One region of the Streptomyces sp. BoleA5 genome, then DNA from elsewhere that is predicted to be linked to it. Evidence: riboswitches for the same ligand, from Rfam matches in the RefSeq annotation. Region 1 holds a riboswitch; each other region holds the start of a gene.
What was found. Region 1 has a riboswitch for cobalamin ahead of B085_RS0121355 (cobalamin biosynthesis protein). Riboswitches for the same ligand answer to the same signal wherever they lie in the genome.
Positions count from the first base shown of each region.

Region 1 (7,313 bases):
GGGCGCTCGCTCCCCGTGGACCTCGGGGCCGTCGTGGACCCCGTACCCCTCGTCCCCCGCGTGCTCCTCTTCCGCCTCGTCCCCGGGCTGGCCGTACTGGCGCAGCCGCTCGGCGACGCGGGCGAGTTCACGCTTGGAGAGCAGCGAGGGCGAGAACCCGGCCACCGAGCGGGCGGCGAGCCACACCTGGCACATCCACTCCAGTTGGGCGGTGCGGTCGTAGGCCTGCTCGAGGTCGTCGCCGTAGACGATGGTGCCGTGGTTGCGCAGCAGGCAGCCCGTGCGGTCCCGGAGCGCGCGCAGGACGTTGGCGGCCAGTTCCTCGCTGCCGTAGGTCGCGTAGTCGGCGACGCGTATCCGGCCGCCCAGGGCCGCCGCCATGTAGTGGATGGCGGGCAGTTCGTAGAGGAGCGTGGAGACGGCCGTGGCGTGCACGGCGTGGGTGTGGACGACGGCGCCCGCGTCGGTGTGCCGGTAGATCGCCAGGTGCATCGCCAGCTCGCTCGTCGGCCGCAGCGCGCCGAGCACCTGCTTGCCGTCCAGGTCGACCCCGACCGTGTCCTCCGGGGCGAGGCGGTGGTAGGGCACCCCGCTGGGGGTGACGAGCACCAGGTCGTCGCCCACCCGCACCGACACGTTGCCGGACGTGCCGACCACGAGACCGTCGTCGACGGAGCGGCGGGCCGTGTCCACCAGGTCCGTCCAGGCCCGCGCCACCGTGTTCCGCACCGACATCCGTGCCACCTCCGAGCGCTGATCCTGACAGGTTGGCCGTTGCCGCCCGCTCTCGGGGCACAGTAACGTCCCGGCACACCTTCCGGACCGAGCACGCATACGAATTGCAGGGGCACCATGACCACCGTCAACGGCGGCATCTCCTTCTGGTACGCGAAGTCAGGCCTCCCGGTACCGCGTGAACCGCTGCCCGGGGACTCCACCGCGGACGTGTGCATCGTCGGGGGCGGCTACACCGGGCTGTGGACCGCCTACTACCTGAAGAAGGCCGTGCCCTTCCTGCGGATCGTCGTCCTGGAGCAGCGCTTCTGCGGCTACGGCGCCTCCGGCCGCAACGGCGGCTGGCTGTACAACGGGATCGCCGGCCGCGACCGCTACGCCGCGCTGCACGGCCGGGAGGCCGCGGTCGCGCTGCAGCGCGCGATGAACGGGACCGTGGACGAGGTGATCCGGGTCGCCGCCGAGGAGGGCATCGACGCGGACGTCCACAAGGGCGGGGTGCTGGAGGTCGCCCACTCCCCCGCGCAACTGGCCCGGCTCAGGGCCTTCCACGAGACGGAGGTCGCCTTCGGCGAGAAGGACCGCCTGCTGCTGGGCGCGGCCGAGTCCGCCGCGCGGATCCGGGTCGCCGGGACGGCCGGCGGCACCTGGACACCGCACGGGGCGCGTATCCACCCGGTGAAGCTGGTGCAGGGACTGGCCCGCACGGTGGAGGCGCTCGGGGTCGTCGTCCACGAGTCGACCCCGGTGACGGAGATCCGGCCGAAGCACGCGGTCACGCCGTTCGGAACCGTGCGCGCCCCCTACGTGCTGCGCTGCACGGAGGGCTTCACCGCCTCGCTCAAGGGCCAGAAGCGGGCGTGGCTGCCGATGAACTCATCGATGGTCGTGACGGAGCCGCTGCCGCGGGAGGTCTGGGACACCATCGGCTGGGAGGGCCGGGAGGCCCTCGGCGACATGGCGCACGCGTACATGTACGCGCAGCGCACCGCCGACGACCGGATCGCCATCGGCGGCCGCGGGGTGCCGTACCGCTTCGGTTCGCGCACGGACAACGACGGCCGCACCCAGGCGGCGACGGTGGAGGCGCTCCGCGAGATCCTCGTGCGCTTCTTCCCGGCGACGGGGCGGGTGGGGATCGACCACGCCTGGTCCGGGGTGCTCGGCGTGCCGCGCGACTGGTGCGCGACCGTCGAGCTGGACCGCTCCACCGGCCTGGGCTGGGCGGGCGGCTACGTCGGCAGCGGTGTCGCCACGGCGAACCTCGCGGCGCGGACGCTGCGGGACCTCGTGCAGATGGACTCCGGCCAGGCGCACGGAACCGAGCTGACGGCCCTGCCGTGGGTGCACCACCGCGTGCGCCGCTGGGAGCCCGAGCCCTTCCGGTGGATCGGGGTGCACGGGCTGTACGCGGCCTACCGCGGCGCCGACCGGCGCGAGCAGGCCGGACGCAGCGTGGAGACCGACCGGGTGGCCCGCATCGCGGACCGCATCTCGGGCCGCCACTAGCCAGAGGAGATTCGGCCGGTACGTGCGGGGCCGGCGCTTGCGCCCGCAGGGCGCGAGACGAACGCGCACGGACCACCGCCGGCACGCCCCCGGTTCGTGCCGCGAGACGGCGGCGGAGCGGGCCGTCGCCGCGTGACCAGGATCTCTTCCTGACCTCCGGAAAGGGGTGGTCGAAGCACGCGAAAGGCCGGATTCCGGGCCGCGGCCGGGGCCGGGCCACACCCCCCGCACGCACCGGCACCGCCGCGCCTCCCCTCGTTCACCTTCCGTTCATCCAGACTCCGTACGGTCGCCACCGCCACTGTCCGATCGAACGAATGCCTGGGTCAATGGAACACATCACGCTCCTGATCGGAATCGTGATCATTACCGCACTCGTGTTCGACTTCACGAACGGTTTCCACGACACCGCCAATGCGATGGCGACCACCATCTCCACTGGCGCACTCAAGCCCAAGACGGCGGTGGCCATGTCCGCCGTGCTCAACCTCGTCGGCGCCTTCCTCTCCGTCGAGGTGGCGAAGACGATCTCCGGCGGGATCCTCGACGAGAGCGCGGGCATCAAGCCCGAGGTGATCTTCGCGGGACTCGTCGGCGCGATCGTCTGGAACCTGCTGACCTGGCTGGCGGGACTCCCCTCCAGCTCCTCCCACGCCCTCTTCGGCGGCCTCATCGGCGCCTCCGTCGCCTCGGCCGGATTCAGCTCGGTCAACGGTGACGCGGTCGTCATGAAGGTCCTGATCCCGGCCGTCTGCGCCCCGGTGGTCGCCGGGGTCGGCGCGATGCTGGCGACCCGGCTGACCTACCGCATCGGCCGCAACGCCGATCCGGCCGCCACCGCCAAGGGCTACCGGGCCGGGCAGATCGCCTCGGCCGGCCTCGTCTCCCTCGCCCACGGCACCAACGACGCACAGAAGACCATGGGTGTCATCACCCTCGCCCTGATCGCCGGCAACGTCGTCGCGCCCGACTCCGACCCGCCGCTGTGGGTCATCGTCTCGGCGGGCATGGCGATCGCGCTCGGCACCTTCATCGGTGGCTGGCGGATCATCCGCACCATGGGCAAGGGCATCACCGACATCCAGCCGCCGCAGGGCTTCGCCGCCCAGACCGGCGCCGCGACCGTCATCCTGGCCTCCTCGCACCTCGGCTTCTCGCTCTCCACCACGCAGGTCTGCTCCGGCTCCGTCATGGGCGCCGGCGTCGGCCGCAAGGGCGGTGTCGTCCGCTGGAGCACCGCGGGCCGGATGTTCGCCGCGTGGGGGCTCACCCTCCCTGCCGCGGGCCTGGTCGCGGCGGGCGCCGCGCTCCTCGCCGACCAGGGCGACTGGGGTGTCACGACGGTCGCCGTCCTGGCGCTCGCCGCGTGCACCGCGATCTGGATCGCCTCCCGCCGCAAGCCCGTCGACCACACCAACGTCAACGAGGGCCACGACGCCGAGGAGCCGGGCGTCATCACCACGGCCATCGCCGCCGTCATCCCGCCGCCCGCGGGGCTGACCACGACCGCCGCCGGCACCGACCCCGCCAAGGCCTCCGCCTGACGGCGGCAGCCGCACCGGCCCCGGAAGGAACCAGCACCATGCACATCGACTGGGCTGCCCTCGGCTCCGTCTTCGGCGTCAGCCTCGCCGTGACCGTCGGACTCGTCGGCCTGTTCACCCTCGGCATCGTCGGCCTGTCCAGGCAGGGCACCGCCGGCGGCGGCGAGGCGGGCACCTCCGCCGCGGGTGGCACCACCGCCCTGGCCCGCACCGGCGCGTACCTGTGCTTCGCGCTGTGCGCGGCGGCGGTGGCGTACGGGATCTACCTGATCGTCGCCTGACCCGCACGTCCCCGCGCACCGCGGTGTGAAGTTGACCTCAGCTCCCGGCCTTCCGGCCGTGAGCTGGGGTTTCTTCTTGTCCACAGGCTGTCGCGATGAGTTGACGGGCCGGAGCGGGGCGTGGTGGTATCGGAACCGCCAAACGGCGGCAGGAGAGGAAGTCCGGTGCGAATCCGGCGCGGTCCCGCCACTGTCACCGGGGAGCGGACCCCCGCCCATGGCCACGGCCCCGACTCGGGGCTGGAAGGCCGGGGGTGCCGCCGATCCGGGAGCCAGGAGACTCTCGTCGCCGGTCACGTCGAACCAGGGCGCGGACCCTGAGTGAGGACTCCTGTGATGCGCGGCTCCGGCCGTTCACCCGGCACCGGCGTCGCGGCGCCGTGCGCGTTCGCCACCGGCGCCGCCCTCGGCTGGCTCGCCGACCTGGCCCTCGCCGACCCGCGCCGCGGTCACCCCGTCGCGGTGTTCGGCCGCGCCGCCGCCCGCCTGGAGCGGGCGCTGTGGCGCGACCACCGCGGTCGCGGCGCCCTCCACACGGCCCTGTGCGCGGGCGGCGCCGTGGCGGCCGCGGCCGGGCTCCAGCGTGCCGTGCGCCGTTCCGGAGCGGCGTCCGTCGCCCTGACGGCGGCGGCGACCTGGGCCGTGCTCGGCGGGACATCCCTGGTACACGAGGCACGGATCGTCGGTGCCGCCCTGTCCACCGGTGACATGGAGGCGGCGCGCGAGCGGCTGCCCCATCTGTGCGGCCGCGACCCGCAGGCGCTGGACGAGGCGCAACTGGCCCGGGCGGTGGTGGAGTCCGTCGCGGAGAACACCTCGGACGCCGTCGTGGGGGCCCTGGTGTGGGGTGCGCTGGGCGGCGTACCGGGGCTCGTGGGCTTCCGGGCGGTCAACACCCTGGACGCGATGGTGGGTCACAAGTCGCCGCGGCACCGGCGGTTCGGCTGGGCCGCGGCCCGGCTGGACGACGTCGCCGGCTACCCCGGCGCCCGGCTGACCGCCGCGCTCGCGGTGCTGGCCGGCCCCGACCCCCGGGGGGCGTGGCGGGCCTGGCGCACGGACGGCCCCCGGCATCCCAGCCCGAACGCGGGGCCGGTGGAGGCCTCGTTCGCCGGGGCGTTGGGCGTGCGCCTCGGGGGGACGCTTGCCTATGACGGGCGGGTGGAGCACCGGCCCGTGCTGGGGGCGGGGAACCGGCCGGTGGAGGTACGGGACATCGAACGGGCGGCGCGGTTGTCGCGGCGGGTCGGCGCGCTGGCGCTGGTGGTCGCGGTGGGCGGGCGCCTGGCGTGGGGCGCGGTCGCCCGGGGGAGGGACTCATGAGGGGCGGGGGCCTGCTGGTCGCGGGGACCACGTCGGACGCCGGCAAGAGCGTCGTCACGGCGGGGATCTGCCGGTGGCTGACGCGGCAGGGCGTGTCCGTGGCGCCGTTCAAGGCGCAGAACATGTCGCTGAACTCGTACGTGACCCGCGAGGGCGCCGAGATCGGCCGCGCCCAGGCGATGCAGGCCCAGGCCGCGCGCGTGGAGCCGTCGGCCCTGATGAACCCGGTGCTGCTCAAGCCCGGCGGGGACCGCACGAGCCAGGTCGTCCTGATGGGGCGCCCGGTGGGCGAGATGAGTGCGCGCGGCTACCACAACGGGAGCCGCGCGGAGCTGCTGGAGACCGTCACCGGCTGCCTGGAGGAGCTGCGCGGGCGGTACGACGCGGTGATCTGCGAGGGCGCCGGCAGCCCGGCCGAGATCAACCTGCGGCGGGGCGACATCGTCAACATGGGCCTGGCGCGGGCCGCCCGGCTCCCGGTGGTCGTGGTCGGCGACATCGACCGGGGAGGGGTCTTCGCCTCGTTCTTCGGGACGACGGCGCTGCTCGCCCCGGAGGACCAGGAACTGGTCTGCGGATACCTGGTCAACAAGTTCCGCGGCGACGTGTCCCTGCTGGAGCCGGGTCTTGAGATGCTGCGCGGGCTGACCGGACGCCGCTTCTACGGGGTGCTGCCGTTCCGGCACGGCCTCGGCATCGACGAGGAGGACGGGCTGCGGATGTCGCTGCGCGGCAGCGTCCGGGAGTCGGACACGGCGCCGCCGCACGGCGAGGACGTCCTGCGGGTCGCCGTCGCGGCGGTCCCGCTGATGTCGAACTTCACCGACGTGGACGCGCTCGCCGCCGAGCCCGGTGTCCTCGTCCGCTTCGTGGACCGGCCGGAGGAGCTCGCCGACGCCGACCTCGTGGTGCTGCCCGGCACCCGCGGCACGGTCAAGGCCCTGGAGTGGCTGCGGCGGCGGGGCCTGGCCGACGCGGTCGTCCGCCGGGCCGCCGAGGGGCGTCCGGTGCTGGGGATCTGCGGCGGCTTCCAGATGCTCGCCGAGACGATCGAGGACGACGTCGAGTCGCGGGCCGGTACGGTCCCCGGGCTCGGGCTGCTGCCGGCGTGCGTCCGCTTCGCCGTGGAGAAGACCCTGGCCAGGCCTTCGGGGAAGGCGTACGGCGAACCGGTCGAGGGGTACGAGATCCACCACGGCGTGGCCGACGTCCGCGGCGGCGACGAGCCCTTCCTGGACGGCTGCCGCAGCGGCGCGGTCTGGGGCACCCACTGGCACGGCTCCCTGGAGAGCGACGGCTTCCGCCGCGCCTTCCTGCGCCGCGTCGCGCAGGCCGCGGGGCGGCGCTTCGTCCCGGCCCCAGGCACCGCCTTCGGCGCGCTCCGCGAGGAGCAGCTGGACCGGCTGGGCGACCTGATCGAGGAGCACGCCGACACCGGCGCACTGCTCCGCCTGATCGAGCAGGGCCCCCCTGCGGGGCTGCCCTTCGTCCCCCCGGGGGCGCCGTGAGCGGCCCGTCGCGGCCCCGGAGCCGGGCCGTCCGTGAGAACCGCCGCAATGTCCGTTCGACCCAGGAGGCCGCGTGAGCACCCCTTACCCCTTCACCGCGATCGTCGGGATGGCGGACCTGCGGCTGGCGCTGCTGCTGAACGCGGTCAGCCCCGCGGTGGGCGGTGTGCTGGTGCGGGGTGAGAAGGGCACCGCCAAGTCCACCGCCGTGCGGGCGCTGTCAGCGCTGCTGCCGGCCGTCGAGGTCGTCCCCGGCTGCCGCTTCGGCTGCGACCCGGCGGCAGCGGACCCGGCGTGCCCGGACGGGCCGCACGGCCCCGACGCCGGCCGCGAGAGCCGGCCGGCGCGCATGGTGGAGCTGCCGGTCGGCGCGTCCGAGGACCGCCTCGTCGGCGCCCTGGACATCGAACGGG
Region 1 covers NZ_KB892107.1:55,093-62,405, forward strand. The annotation lists partial or broken gene B085_RS0121335 (class II aldolase/adducin family protein) at 85-735, opposite strand; gene B085_RS0121340 (NAD(P)/FAD-dependent oxidoreductase) at 853-2,244, shown strand; gene B085_RS0121345 (inorganic phosphate transporter) at 2,574-3,788, shown strand; gene B085_RS0121350 (hypothetical protein) at 3,827-4,069, shown strand; cobalamin riboswitch at 4,223-4,352, shown strand; gene B085_RS0121355 (cobalamin biosynthesis protein) at 4,406-5,392, shown strand; gene B085_RS0121360 (cobyric acid synthase) at 5,389-6,900, shown strand; gene B085_RS0121365 (putative cobaltochelatase) at 6,974-7,313, shown strand, end outside.

Region 2 (7,313 bases), on a different contig from region 1:
CGCGTTCGTAGGAGCGGATGAACAGGGCGCCCGCGGACTTGGCGAGCACGCCCCAGTGGCGCGGGCCGCGCGCCTCGAAGCCGCGCGAGAGGCGGGCGACGCGCATCCGGCGCATCTCGTCGGTGATGACGTCCCCGTAACGGATCATGAAGGAGGCGATCTGCACCAGCAGCGCCGGCAGCCGCAGCCGCTGCAGGCCGAGGACGAGTTCGCGCAGCTCGGTGGTGGAGGCCAGCAGCACGGAGGCGGCGACGCCGAGGGTGCCCTTGGCGAGGATGTTCCAGGCGCCCCACAGGCCGTGCACGCTCAGGGACAGGCCCAGTACCTCGGTGCGCGGCCCCTCGGCGACGAAGGGCATGAGGACGGCGAAGGCGACGAAGGGCACCTCGATCAGCAGCCGCCGCAGCAGGAAGCCGGCCGGGACGCGCGCCGCGACGGCGACCGTGGCCAGCAGCACGGCGTACAGGCCGAAGGCCCACACCGCTGAGCGCGGCGTGGACACGACGACCAGGACGAAGCAGAAGACCGCGGCGATCTTGCACTGCGGGGGCAGCGCGTGCACCGGCGAGTGCCCGTGCCGGTAGAGCCGGTGGGCGTGGCCCGCGCCCACCGTCAGCCCTCGTCCGCGCGCGGCCGGCGGCGGACGATCCAGAAGACGCCGGTGCCGAGCGCCAGGGTGGCGCCGACACCGATGACACCGGCGAGGCCGCCGGAGAGCCGGGCGTCGCCGACGTCCTTGGTCTGGTAGTCCGCCAGCGGCGAGTCCTTGGCCGCGTGGTCCTCGGCCTTCTTGTCGATGCCGTGGTCGGCGGCGACCTTCTCCAGCCCGTCGGGGCTGGCCGAGGCGTAGTAGCTGACGAATCCGGCGAGCGCCAGGGCGGCGATCAGGCCGGCGATCCACAGCGGCCGTATGCCGCCGCGCTTCGGGGTGTCGGTCACGGCCGCCATCAGACGGTCGCCTCCTTCAGTTCCAGCGGGCGGCGCAGGTCACGGGCGCCGTGGACGAGGTCGGGGCGGACGGCGATGACGGCGCCCACCGTCGCGGCGGTGATCACCGCCTCACCGATGCCGATCAGGACGTGCACGCCGACCATGGCGGTGAAGACCTTGCCGAGCGAGACGTCGGTCGTCCCGCCCAGCGCGTAGATCCCGGTGAAGGCGACCGCCGCGGCCGGGACGGAGACCAGGGCCGCGACGAAGGCCGCGCCCGTCACCCCGCCGCGCCCGTTCGGCAGCACCTTGACCAGAGCGCGGAAGAGGGCGTAGGCGACGACCACGGTCACGATCGCCATGTCGGTGATGTTCACGCCGAGGGCGGTGAGGCCGCCGTCGGCGAAGAGCACGCCCTGGATGAGCAGGACCACGGACACGCACAACACCCCTGTATAGGGGCCGACGAGTATCGCCGCGAGCGCTCCGCCGAGGAGGTGGCCGCTGGTGCCGGCGGCCACCGGGAAGTTGAGCATCTGGACGGCGAAGATGAACGCGGAGACGAGTCCGGCCAGCGGCGCGGTGCGCTCGTCCAGTTCGCGTCGCGCACCGCGCAGGCTCACCGCCACGGCTGCCGCCGCGACGGCACCGGCCGCCACCGACACCGGGGCGTCGATGAATCCGTCGGGTACATGCATGGAGAGCTCCGCTCCGGGGTCGCGTCGGAAGTCGAACGCTCAATCATAGAGTCCTATTGCGACTGACTTGCAAGAGCCTGTCTGATGCTGGAGCGCATGCCCCGCGTATGCCCGTTCGCGCTTCATCCCGCTTCAGCCCGCTTCAGCCGCGCTTCCGGTGCCCGGTCAGCCCAACGGGCGCCCCGCCCGCAGGTTCCAGCGTCCGGACCGCCCGCTGAATTCCGTCGCCGTCAGCGGGGGCACGTCGATCCGCCAGAAGGACGCCTCCGGCGCACCCAGGGCCCGTACCGCGCAGGCCCGGACGATCTCCGGTTCGACGACGGCGAGCACCCGGCCCGGCGTGGCGGCGAGCCCGTCGAGCCAGCCGCCGACGCGGGCGCACAGCTCGCGCAGCGACTCGGCGTCGTGCGGCGCGGCGTCCGGGTCGGAGAGCCAGGCGGCCACCGCCTCCGGTTCCTCGGCGCTCACCTCGGCCAGGGTGCGTCCCCGCCAGCGGCCCAGCGCCCAGCCCGCGGGCGCGGTCTCCTCGGCGGCGAGGCCGAGCGCCTGCGCGGTCGCGTGGCAGCGCACCGTGGGCGAGACGGGCACCGGTACCGCGGAGGGCAGCGAACCGGCCAAGGCGCGGGCGGCGGCGAGCGCCTGCCCGTCCGGCGGCACGTCGTCGTCGAAACGCGCCTCGCGCAGCGCCGCGTTCACCACCGGTGAGATCAACGTCACCCGGGTCGTCATGCACCCTCCTCGTTCTCCGGCGATCACCTGGAATCGCCGACTGCCGCCCCGCACCGGGCCTGCCCGCGGCACCGAAGCGGCTCCCGCGCATGCCGTGGCGTGAACGCGCGCCCTTGGCCGGATCACCGGATCGCGGTACCGTCACGACGACATTCACGACGACACGGCGGAAGTCCGGTGCAAATCCGGCACGGTCGCGCCACTGTAAGCCCAGCCCAGCGCCAGGCGAGTCAGACCCGCAGTCGTCCGACAGAGCTCCACCGACCGGGACGCGAGTTCCCACCAGGAGGTCATGCCATGGCGCAGTCCGCCGCCTCGCCGGCCATAGCCCCTTCCGCCGCCCCCTTGACGCTGCCGATCAGGGCGATCCTGCCCTGGGCGGTCTTCTTCGGCGTCCTGATGCTGGTCCTGCTCTACTTCGTGGGTGCCGAGCAGGGGGCCACGTCCCTCATGTCCGGTGAGAACGTCCACGAGTGGCTGCACGACGGGCGCCACCTGCTCGGCTTCCCCTGCCACTGACAGGGGCGCCGCACCGATGAACCCCGCCACCCCCGTCAATTCGGTCACCGTCAGACAACTGCTGGTGCGGGGCATGCTGGCCGGCCTCGCCGCCGGCGCGTTCGCGCTGGTCGTCGCCTACCTGCTGGGCGAGTCCCGGGTCGACGCCGCCATCGCGTTCGAGGAGTCGCACGCCCACGAGCACGGCGGCACCGAACCGGTCAGCCGTGCCCTGCAGTCCACCGCCGGTCTGGCCACCGGCCTCCTCGTGTACGGCGTGGCGCTGGGCGGCATCGCCGCGCTCGCCTACTGCTTCGCCCTCGGGCGGATCGGCCGCTTCGGCGCCCGGTCGACGGCGATGCTGCTGTCGGCCGCGGCGCTCGTCGCGGTCTACGTCGTGCCCTTCCTGAAGTACCCCGCCAACCCGCCGGCCGTCGGCGACCCCGACACCATCGGCGAACGCACCACGCTGTACTTCCTGATGATGCTGCTCAGCGTGCTGCTCGCGATCGCCACCGTGATCCTGGGCAGGCGCCTCGCGCCGCGCCTGGGCAACTGGTACGCGACCGTGGCCGCCGGCGTCTTCCTCGTCGTGACCGTGGGGCTCGCGTACGCGCTGCTGCCCGGGATCGACGAGGTGCCGGAGCACTTCCCGGCGCAACTGCTGTGGCAGTTCCGTCTGGCGGCGCTGGCGGTCCAGCTGACGCTGTGGACCTCCTTCGGGCTGGTCTTCGGCCACCTGGCCGGACGCCTGCTGGAACCGGCCCCGGCCGCCGCCTCCGCGGGGCGCGACGCCGTGGGCGCGGGCACGGCGGCCTCCGTCTAGGGCCGCCGTCCGGGCCCTCGGCCGGGCCCGCCGCACCGTACGCACGACCGCCCGTACGACGCTCAGCGCGTCGTGCGGGCGGTCGCGTGCACGGAGGAGACGAGCGCGTGCAGCCGGTCCGCCGCGGCGCGGCCGAAGGCGGGGTCGTTGAGGTGCGTGTCGTACTCGGCGACCTCCACCCGGCTGCCGCGCAACTCCTCGCGGAGGGTGTGGAACAGCACCCCGTCCACCGCCCGGTCGTGGTACGGCCCGCCCGGCGCCCCGAGGGTGGACAGCCCGCGCAGCGGCAGCAGGAGCGTGGCCGGGCCGGTGGCCGCGCGCAGCTTCGCGGCGACCTGACGGCCGAGTTCGGCGCACTCGGCGGCGGAGGTGCGGATCACGGTCACCGACGGGTTGTGGACGTGGACGTGACGGGCCCGGAAGCGGTCCGGCAGCGAGCCGAGCGGGCCGAACTTGACCATGTCGAGCGCTCCCGGGCTCACCACCTGGGGCAGTCCGGCGCGGCCCGCGGCGCGCAGCCGGTCGGGCCCCGCGCCGAAGGCGCCGCCCACCAGCTCGTCGGCGAGCTCGCTGAGCGTCAGGTCGAGCACCCCGCTGAACATGCCCTCCCCGGCGAGCGACTCCAGGGAGCGGCCGCCGGAGCCCACGGAGTGGAAGACCAGCACCTCGTAGCCGAGTTCGGTGAGCCGCGCCCGGGCGGCGTCGACCCCGGGGGTCGTCACCCCCGCCATGCTCGCCGCCACCAGCGGCCGGTCCCCGGCGGGCGCGGCGGGCGCCCCGGCGAAGCCCCTGGCCATCCCGGCGATGGCGTCGGCCGCGTTCGCCAGGATCGGCGCCGACACCCGGTTGACGCCCGCGATGTCGACGACGCTGTACATCATGGCGATGTCGGTCGAGCCGACGTACGGGGAGACGTCGCCCGCGGCCATCGAGGAGACCATCAGCTTCGGCACGCCCAGCGGCAGCTCCCGCATCGCGCGGGTGGCGATCGAGGTGCCGCCGCTGCCCCCGACGGCCAGCACGCCGTGCAGCCTGCCCTCGTCGTGCAGCCGGCGCACCACCCGGGCCGCCCCCTCGGCCATGACCGTCACCGCGGTGCCGCGGTCGCCCGCCCTGCGCAGCCGTTCGGCGTCCGCACCCGCGGCGGAGGCCACGACGGAGCGGGGGATGTCGGGGGTCACGAGGGGCTCGCCGGCCACGCCCGCGTCGATCAGCACGACCTCGACGGCGGCGCGCAGGAGGCGGTCCCGCAGCCAGCCGTACTCGGTGCCCTTGGTGTCCAGCGTTCCCAGCAGCGCAACCACCGGCATGGACACCAGTGTTGGGCCCCGGGCCGGAAGTGACAAGGCCTCATGACGGGGGCACGGGACGCAGCAGTCGTCCCGGGAGCCGACCCGGATCGTCCGGCCCTCCCGTACGGCGTCGGCCACCGGGGTCGACCGCTCCATGGGCAGCCGCGACCACGGCATCGACAGCTCGCGCGGCGCCCCGGTGATGACCTCCAACCCCAGCGCGCGGCCCTCGGGCATCAGCAGGAAGACCGCACCGACACGGGCGCCCGTCTCGCGCACCACTTCGGCGAGCACCTGGTCCAGCAGCTCCCGCGCGGGGGCAGTCACCACCATGTGTGGCTCCACCATCGGGCCGACACCACCTATAAGGGGACGATACGCCCCCGTCCGCCCCGTCTCCTCCCGCCGGCTCGAAGGGTGGTGTCCCGCCGGGACCGGTCGGGGGGCCGCGGCGGGGGGGCGTGCCGGCGATGGCGCTGCCGGCCTGGTCGGCGAGGGTTCAGCGCAGGGGCGCGGCGGTGTGCAGGGGCAGCCGCCAGGTGTTGCGGCGGTGCATGTCCTCGAGGACCCCGTGGAGCGGCGAGCGGGGTACGGCGAGCACCGGGCAGACCGCGTGGGCGAGGCAGTGCCGGGCCACCGAGGGGCTCAGCAGCCGGCGCAGCCGGCCGCGTCGCCCGGCGCCCACCACCAGTACGTCGTCCGGGCGGTTCGCGACCTGGGTCAGCGCCCACCCCGCGGGCCCGCGGACGGTCAGCGCGCGCAAGGGGAGGTCCTCCGGGAGCCGGCCGAAGGCGGACTCGACGGCGTCGAGCAGCCGCCGCCGGGCCCGGTCCTGCCCGGCGTCCAGCAGTGGGGGGCAGGGGGAGCGCCGGTAGGCGAACTCCCCGCCCGGCGGTTCCCAGGCGAGCACGGCGACGAGCACCGCGCCCGTACGGCGTGCCTCGGCGGCGGCCCGGTGCAGCGCCGTGAGGCTGCCGAGGGAGCCGCTCAGCCCCACGACCACGCGGTGGTGTCCGGCGTCATCCATGTCCCCCATGGAAGACCCGGGCGCGGCGCCCGCGGGGGCTCCTTGTCGTCCCCTTGTCGCCGGTCGGCGTACTCCTGACGCCGCCCTGACCCGGCGGGCCTCAGTCCGGGTAGGCGTGCGTCTGGGCCGCCTTGACGGTGGCCCACACCTCGGCGCCGGGGTGCAGCCCGAGTTCCGCGGTGGCCACCGTGGTGAGGTCGGCGGCGAGCGGGAGTTCTCCCCGGACGTCCACGCGGATCTGGTCTCCGTGCGACTCCAGGCCGGCGACCCGGCCCTGCCACATGTTCCGGGCGCTGGAACCGGTGGGGCGCTCCCGGTGGAGGGTGACGGCGCCGGGCGGGAAGGCGACGAAGGCCGGGCCGGACAGTTCCTCCGTGGTGGTGATGGCGGGTCCGCCGTCGATCCGTACGGTGTGGCCGTCGGCGCGGCCCCGGTAGAGGTTGAGGCCGACGAGGTGCGCGATGTAGTCGGTGCGCGGGCGGCGGGCGATCTCGGCGGGGGTGCCCTCCTGCACGCAGCCGCCGTGCTCGATGACCACCAGCCGGTCGGCCAGCACCATGGCGTCCAGCGGGTCGTGGGTGACCAGGACGGCCACCGCCTCGAAGTCGGCCAGATGGCGGCGGAGTCCGGAGCGGACCTCCAGACGCGTGCGGGCGTCGAGCGCGGCCAGCGGCTCGTCCAGGAGCAGCAGCCGGGGCCTGGTCGCCAGCGCCCGGGCGAGGGCGACGCGCTGTGCCTGGCCGCCGGAGAGCCGGCGGGGCCGGGCCCCGGCGTGCTCGGCCAGGCCCATGCGCTCCAGCCACTCGGCGGCCTCGGCGCGGGCGCGCGCCTTGGGCACGCCGCGGCAGCGCGGACCGAAGGCGACGTTGTCCAGCGCCGACAGGTGCGGGAAGAGCAGGTAGTCCTGGAAGACCACGCCCACCGGCCGGGTCTCGGGAGGCGTCCCGTCCAGGGCGGCGCCGTCCAGCCGCAGGTGGCCGGCGGTCAGCGGGGTCAGCCCGGCCAGGGCCCGCAGCGCGGTGGTCTTGCCCGCGCCGTTGGGGCCGAGGAGGGCGAGCACCTCGCCGGGGGCGGCGGTGAGCGTCACGTCGAGGCGGAAGGCGCCGCGGTCGACGACCAGCCGGGCGTCCAGGCCCTGCGGGGCCGGGCCGCCGGTGGTGGCGGTCTTCTCCAGGGAGGTCATGGCGTGGTCATCCAGCGGTCGCGCAGTCCGGCCAGGACGGCGATCGAGACGGCGAGCAGCACCAGGCTGAGCGCGATGGCGGCGGCCGGGTCGCTCTGCAGGGCGAGGTAGACGGCGAGCGGCATCGTCT
Region 2 covers NZ_KB892098.1:61,104-68,416, reverse strand. The annotation lists gene cbiQ (cobalt ECF transporter T component CbiQ) at 1-610, opposite strand, end outside; partial or broken gene B085_RS42285 (energy-coupling factor ABC transporter permease) at 613-1,628, opposite strand; gene B085_RS0113620 (histidine phosphatase family protein) at 1,794-2,357, opposite strand; cobalamin riboswitch at 2,479-2,616, shown strand; gene B085_RS0113615 (CbtB domain-containing protein) at 2,655-2,876, shown strand; gene B085_RS0113610 (CbtA family protein) at 2,893-3,681, shown strand; gene B085_RS0113605 (Tm-1-like ATP-binding domain-containing protein) at 3,744-5,306, opposite strand; gene B085_RS0113600 (universal stress protein) at 5,473-6,009, opposite strand; gene B085_RS0113595 (ABC transporter ATP-binding protein) at 6,101-7,183, opposite strand; gene B085_RS0113590 (ABC transporter permease) at 7,180-7,313, opposite strand, start outside.
Region 2: another riboswitch for cobalamin. It lies ahead of B085_RS0113615 (CbtB domain-containing protein); the one in region 1 lies ahead of B085_RS0121355 (cobalamin biosynthesis protein).

Region 3 (7,313 bases), on a different contig from region 1:
GCCCCGGCGTGCGGCCCGCGCGCCCGGCCCGCAGGCCGCGGGCCCGCGGCGCCGGCCTGCCCGGTGCGTTCCGGCCGCCGTCGCAGCGCCCGCAAGCGGCCGGAGCCGCCGCCGTTTCGGGGGCCTCGGCGAAGGGGGTGCTCGTCGCTGCCCGCGGGCACGATCGCCCGCCGGGGCCGGACCGCCGCGCCGGAACGGTGGGTGACCGGGGCGGGCGAGGCGGGGGTTGCCGATGCCCGGGCCTCGGCGGCGGCCGGGCCGGCCGTGCGTGGTGTCCCGCCGGAGCCGGGGGTGATGGCCGGCTCGATCGACACCGGTGTGCCGGGGCGGGGTTGCCGACGGGCAGCGGGGGTCGCCGAGCGGGCGTCCGGGGTGGGCGAGGCGTCGCGGGTGGGCGAGGCGTCGCGGCTGCGCGGGCGCGGCCGGGGAAGCAGCGCGAGGGCTCGCGATGCCCTGGACAGCCCGTCGGTCGCGTTCGCCGTGCGTGGTGCGCCGGGGGTGTCACCGGACGGCACGACTGATCGCTGTCGCGGCCGGGGCGGAGCAGCGTCGGCGGAACGGCGGGTGTCCGGGGTGGGCGAGCCGTCGCGGCGGTCACGGGGGCGCAGCCGAACCGGCAGCGTGAGTGCCCTCGGCGGTCGGGGCAGGGGTGTGCCGGCGGTCACGGGCGGTCGCTCCGGCGGCGGCGGACCTGCCAGGCGGCGGCCGCGACGACGAGGAGGACGACTCCTGCGGCGCCGTACGTGCCGAGCGCGGGGCCCGGGGAAGAGGTGGGGGCGGGGGGTGCGGCGGCGTCGGCGACCTGCTCGCCGCAGCCCTTGGCGGGGTAGCCGGCGATGGCGCAGACCAGGCCCGCGGAGTTGTAGCGGAGCGGGGGCGCGACGGCGGCCAGGGCGTCGGCGGAGGTGGCGTCGGCGGGGACGCGGGCGCAGGCGGTGCGGATGGCCGGGGCGTCGGCGGCGGTGCCGAAGTCGAGCAGCAGGGCGACCCGCTTGGTGCCCGGGCGGGCCGGGGTGCCCTCGCAGACGGCGGCGAACCGGGCCGTGCCGCGGGGGCGGGCGGCCGAGTCGGCGTCGGGGCTGACGCCGAAGCGCCAGCCCTCCACGGCACCGTCGCCGGGGCGGCTGAGGGCCGGCCCGGTCGTCGCGTACGTCCAGGCGCCGGTGGCGGCGTCACGCTGCCAGAAGGACCAGTACCGGTAGGCGGCCGCGTGCGCGGGCGTCGAGACGAGGGCGGCCACCAGGGCCAGGAGGAGTGCCGCCGCCGTGAGGGGCGGCCGCCTCACAGCCGGTGCTTCCGGCCGGCGAGCAGCACCCCGATGCCGATGCCGGCGACCAGGCAGGCGCCCACGATCCACCACACCGAACTGCCGTCCGAGGACTCGGGCTTCTGCTGGGCGACCGGGCCGAGGGCGCTGAGCCGCGTGACGTGGTCCCGCATCGGGTTGCCGGTGGCGTACGCGGCGAGGGCGAGCTGTGCGAGGGCGGTGGGGTTGTCCTTCGCCCAGGCGCCGGAGTTGGCGGCGAGCCAGTTGTAGGCGCCCTTGGCGGCGTCGAGATGGCCGCCGGCGACGAGGGCGATGACGGCGTCGGCGGTGGTGCCGAAGTCGGGGGTCTTCTGGTCGGAGCCCGGGGTGACGGCGTCGAAGTGGCCGCCGCCGGCGGTGAGCCGGGCCGCGAGCCAGGCGGCGCCCGCGTCGGAGGCGCTGCCGCCGCACCCGTCGCGCACGGGGACGTCGCGGCCGGGGGCCTCGACGACGAGGCCCGCGCCCTCGGCGCCGCGCACGGCGTCGGCGGTGGCCTTGGCGTTGGCCGCGAGGTCACCCGACTTGGGGTCGGGCTGGTAGGCGAACGCGCCGCCGTCCTTCTTGCCGCAGGCCAACTGGAGGGAGCGCAGCGCGTCGTAGGGCGACAGGCCGTCGGTGGTCACGGACTTGACGTCGGTGCCGGCGGCCTTGAGGCCGCCGATGACGACGCCCGTGGAGTCGGCGTCGGAGGCTCCGCCGGGGTTGTACGACCAACCGCCGTCGCGGTTCTGCACCTTGGCGAGCCACTCGGCGGCGCGCTTGACGGCGAAGTCCTGCCCGTGGACGGCGAGCGCCTGGACGGCTATGGCGGTGGCGTTGGTGTCCTCGGTCCCCGGGTCGCAGGGCGCCGTCGGGTCGGGACGGTACGAGGCGAATCCGCCGTCCGCGCACTGCTGCCCGGCGAGCCACTTCACCGCGTCACCGGCCGGTTCCATGTCGGCCGCGTGCAGCGCCAGCAGCGCGTACGACTGGCGCCACACGCCGTCGTACGTCGGGTCGGCGTCCCCGTACAGCGCGGCGGGGGCCGCTGCCGGCGAGGGTGACGGCGACGCGGCTATGAGGAGCGTGCTGAAGGCGGCCAGGGCGGCCGCGGCGGTGCGGCGCAGATGCATCGGGTGGTGCCTTTCGGGTGAGCGGTCGCGCAGACGGATGCGGGCGCGCGGTCACGGCACCGGGCTCCGGCTCCGTGTACCTCGACGGAAGAGCCGCTCCCGTCCGCGCGGGTGCTCCGGCTGGGCCCTCCCCGGCCGGGGACGGCTCACGGTTGCGGGTCAGCGCCGGATTCGCACCGGCTTCCCCCGCTCGGACGTGATTGGACTTGGTTGTGTCGAGCACACCTTAGCCGGGACCGCGTGCCGCGCCGTGCCCGGCCTGGTGCGGTCTGCCTCACACCGGCCGCTCACACCGCGGTGTACGCGACCGGGTCGGAACCGGGCACCGGTTCGGCGTGCCCGAGCTTGACCAGGCGGCGCAGGTGGGCCTCGGCCTCGGCGACGGCGATGTTCCGGGAGGGGAAGGGGATCTGCTCCCAGAGGCGGTTCCACCGCATGGCCGCGGCGAGCTCCCACGGGGTGCGGGGGGCCTCGGCGATCAGGGCGCGGAGCGAGACGAGGCGGGCGGTGTGGTGGTCCGGCAGTTCGCGTACCCGGGCGCCGGCGCCGGTGGAGGCGTGCTCGTGGGCGGGCAGCACCTCGGCGTCGGCGACCCCCTTGACCCCGCCACCCAGGTCGGGCCGCTGGTCGCCCGCCGCCGGCAGCAGCGCTCCCTGGACTACGTCGCCTTCAGGCAGCAGGAGGGCGCCAAGGTCCTCACCGGCGGCGGCCGCCCGCAGGCGCAGCCCACCGGCTGGTACGTCGAGCCCACCCTCTTCGGCGACGTGTCCAACTCCATGCGGATCGCCCGCGAGGAGATCTTCGGCCCGGTCATCTGCCTGCTGCCGTACGAGGACGAGGCGGAGGCCGTCCGCATCGCCGACGACTCCGACCACGGCCTTCCGGCAGGGTCTGTACCGGCGATCCGCCGGCGCACCGGCACGTTCGACGTCAACACCTTCAGCCGCGACATGCTCGGCCCCTTCGGCGGCTACAGGAACTCCGGGCTCGGGCGCGAGTTTCGGGCCGGAGGAGCTGGGCGAGTACCTGGAGCACAAGATGGTCCACCTGCCCGCCGGCTGGGAGGGCTGACCCCGTGGGGGACCGCTGGCACATCGAGGTCGACCGGGGAGTGCGCATCGGCACGGGCATGTGCGTGAGCTCCGCGCCGGGCGGCTTCACCCTGGCCTCCGCCCGGCAGTCCCACGCGGCGGCGGAGGGCTGCCCGGTGGAGGCGATCAGCATCGCGCTGGCCGACTGGCGAGGCCGTCTTCCCGCCCGAGGAGCGACGTGCCGGGGTCACGCCTGCGCGCGGCGCGGATCGGTCAGGTCGATGAGCCGGCAGACGGTCTCGATGTCGATCTTCACCTGGGCGATCGAGGCGCGCCCGGACAGCCAGGTCACAAGCGCCGAGTGCCATGTGTGCTCGATGACGCGCACCGCGGACAGCAGCTCGGGCCCGGGCGGCCCGTCCAGCCGCATCGCGTCCAGCACGATCGCGGTCGTCAGCCGCGAAACGGCGTCCACCTCCGGGCTCACGGAACGGTCGGCGAAGGTCAGCGCCCGCACCATGGCGTCCGCGAGGTGCGGCTCCCGCTGCATCGCGCGGAACGCGCGCATCAGCGTCTCCGCCACGCGGTCCGCGGGCGCGGCAGCCGAGGGCGGACGCTTGCGCAGCGCCTCGTGGAGGTGCTCCAGCTGGTCACGCATCGTGGCGACGAGCAGATGGATCTTGGACGGGAAGTAGCGGTAGAGGGTGCCGAGCGCGACGTTCGACTGCTCGGCGACCTCGCGCATCTGGACGGCGTCGAATCCGCCCCGCACGGCGAGCTCGGCGCTGGTGCGCAGGATGCGGCGCCGCCGGGCTTCCTGACGTTCGGTCAGCGGCACGGGGGACGGCGTCGGCTGAGGAGCTGCGGTCATCTGTCCCAATCCGAATCTGTGCGCCGTGCGGAACCTTCCCCAGCGTACTGCGGTGCCTTGCCGCGGGGTCCGCTCTGTTCCGCCGCCGTGTGCGGCTGCGCCGGGCTGCCCGGTGGGTGCCCTTTGCGGCCGGTGGTTGTGTGCGGGTTGTTTGCTGCGGCGGGCGGGTGGGTGAACCCCCCCCACGGCCCCCACCGCGGCGTGGCGGGAATCACCCGCACCAGCCAGAACCCCCCGCACGGCTACAGGTATCTTCGTGCTCTCGGGCCAACTCCTGAGTAACCGATTCTGAAACTTGTTCTACCAACGCACGGGCGGCTACGCTCCCGCTGAAGTGCAGTGAGAAGGGGGCCGTGAGTGACCGCAGAGGCCAGGCCGCTCCGGATCGCGCTGCTCACCTACAAGGGGAACCCGTTCTGCGGTGGCCAGGGCGTCTACGTGCGCCATCTGTCCAGGGAACTCGCCCGGCTCGGCCATAGCGTCGAGGTGATCGGGGCCCAGCCCTACCCCGTGCTCGACGAGGTCGGTGACGGGGTGCGCCTCACCGAGCTGCCGAGCCTGGACCTCTACCGCCAGCCCGACCCCTTCCGCACCCCGAAGCGCGACGAGTACCGCGACTGGGTGGACGCGCTGGAGGTCGGCACGATGTGGACCGGCGGGTTCCCGGAGCCGCTGACGTTCAGCCTGCGGGCCCGCCGTCACCTGGCCGCCCGGCGGGGCGCCTTCGACGTCATCCACGACAACCAGACCCTCGGCTACGGCCTGCTCGGCGGCCCGGACGCCCTCGGCGCGCCGCTGGTGACGACGATCCACCACCCCATCACCGTCGACCGGCAGCTCGAACTCGACGCCGCGCAGGGGTGGAAGCGCCGGGCGTCGGTCCGCCGCTGGTACGGCTTCACCCGGATGCAGAAGCGGGTCTCGCGCCGGCTGCCGTCCGTGCTCACCGTCTCCGGGAGTTCCCGCCAGGAGATCGTCGACCACCTCGGGGTGCGCGAGGACCGGGTGCACGTGGTGCACATCGGCGCGGACACCGCGCTGTTCTCGCCGGACCCGTCCGTGCCCGAGGTGCCGGGGCGGATCGTGACCACCTCCAGCGCCGACGTGCCGCTCAAGGGCCTGGTCCACCTCGTGGAGGCGCTCGCGAAGCTGCGCACCGAGCACCCCGACGCGCACCTCGTCGTCGTCGGCAAGCGGGCCGACGACGGCCCGGTGGCCGCCGCCATCGAGCGGTACGGGCTCGGCGGCGCCGTCGACTTCGTCAAGGGCATCAGCGACGAGGAGCTGGTCGACCTGGTGCGCGGCGCCCAGGTGGCGTGCGTGCCGTCGCTGTACGAGGGCTTCTCGCTGCCGGCCGCCGAGGCCATGGCCACCGGGACGCCGCTGGTCGCCACGACCGGCGGCGCCATCCCCGAGGTCGCCGGGCCCGACGGCGAGACGTGCCTCGCCGTGCCGCCGGGGGACCCGGGCGCGCTGGCGACGGCGCTCGGCCGGCTGCTGCGCGACTCCGAGCTGCGCCGCCGCCTCGGTCTGGCCGGCCGGGAACGCGTACTGGCCCGCTTCACCTGGGAGCGGGCCGCCATCGGCACCGCCGAGCACTACCGTGCGGCGATCGAGGCCGCCGCGGGGCCGCGGCCCACTGTCCAGTCACCGTCCCGGACGAAAGCAGACTCCACGTGCTGACCGTCGACTTCACCCGCTTCCCGCTCGCCCCGGGCGACCGCGTGCTCGACCTGGGCTGCGGTGCGGGCCGCCACGCCTTCGAGTGCTACCGGCGCGGCGCGAACGTGGTGGCCCTGGACCGGAACGGCGACGAGATCCGCGAGGTCGCCAAGTGGTTCGCCGCGATGAAGGAGGCCGGGGAGGCCCCGGCCGGGGCGACCGCCACGGCGATGGAGGGCGACGCGCTGAGCCTGCCGTTCCCCGACGACACCTTCGACCGCGTCATCATCTCCGAGGTCATGGAGCACATCCCGGACGACAAGGGCGTGCTCGCCGAGATGGTGCGCGTCCTCAAGCCGGGCGGGCTGATCGCGATCACCGTGCCGCGCTACGGGCCGGAGAAGATCTGCTGGGCGCTGTCCGACGCCTACCACGAGGTCGAGGGCGGGCACATCCGCATCTACCGGGCCGACGAACTGCTGGGCAGGATCCGCGAGGCGGGCCTGCGCCCGTACGGCAGCCACCACGCGCACGCGCTGCACTCCCCGTACTGGTGGATCAAGTGCGCCGTCGGCGTGGACAACGACAAGGCCCTGCCGGTGAAGCTGTACCACAAGCTGCTGGTCTGGGACATCATGAGGAAACCGCTGGCCACCCGGCTCGCCGAGAACGCGCTCAACCCGCTGATCGGCAAGAGCTTCGTCGCCTACGCCACCAAGCCGCACACCCCGAAGGCGGGCGTCGACGCGTGAGGCGGACCGAACACCTCGTCCTCCCGGGCGTCCTGACCTCGGAGCAGGCCGCGCAGACCGTCGCCGGGATCCTCGCCGTCCAGCGGCCGGACGGCGCCATACCGTGGTTCGAGGGCGGCCACCTCGACCCCTGGGACCACGTCGAGGCCGCCATGGCCCTGGACGCGGCCGGTGAGCACGAGCACGCCGAGGCGGCCTACACCTGGCTCGCCCGCCGGCAGAACCCGGACGGCTCCTGGTACGCGGCGTACGGCTGGGCCGACGGCGCGGAGGGCGAGCCCACCGATCTGGGGCGGGAGAGCAACTTCTGCGCCTACGTCGCCGTCGGCGTGTGGCACCACTACCTGTCCACCGGCGACGACGCCTTCGTGGAACGCATGTGGCCGGTGCTGTACGCGGCCGTCGAGTACGTCCTGGAACTCCAGCTGCCCGGCGGCGAGATCGCCTGGAAGCGCGAGGAGGACGGGACGTACCCGCGGGAGGCGCTGCTGACCGGCTGCTCCTCGATGTACCAGGCGCTGCGCTGCGCGCTGGCCGTCGCCGAGCACCGCGAGGACCCGCAGCCCGACTGGGAGCTGG
Region 3 covers NZ_KB892090.1:386,869-394,181, forward strand. The annotation lists gene B085_RS40910 (CbiQ family ECF transporter T component) at 1-86, opposite strand, end outside; gene B085_RS0101830 (SCO2322 family protein) at 662-1,285, opposite strand; gene B085_RS0101835 (prenyltransferase/squalene oxidase repeat-containing protein) at 1,282-2,418, opposite strand; cobalamin riboswitch at 2,507-2,633, opposite strand; partial or broken gene B085_RS0101840 (MBL fold metallo-hydrolase) at 2,706-3,002, opposite strand; partial or broken gene B085_RS0101845 (aldehyde dehydrogenase family protein) at 2,997-3,489, shown strand; partial or broken gene B085_RS50360 (ferredoxin) at 3,494-3,734, shown strand; gene B085_RS0101850 (TetR family transcriptional regulator) at 3,697-4,320, opposite strand; gene B085_RS0101855 (glycosyltransferase family 4 protein) at 4,678-6,003, shown strand; gene B085_RS0101860 (class I SAM-dependent methyltransferase) at 5,997-6,734, shown strand; gene B085_RS0101865 (prenyltransferase) at 6,731-7,313, shown strand, end outside.
Region 3: another riboswitch for cobalamin. It lies ahead of B085_RS0101835 (prenyltransferase/squalene oxidase repeat-containing protein); the one in region 1 lies ahead of B085_RS0121355 (cobalamin biosynthesis protein).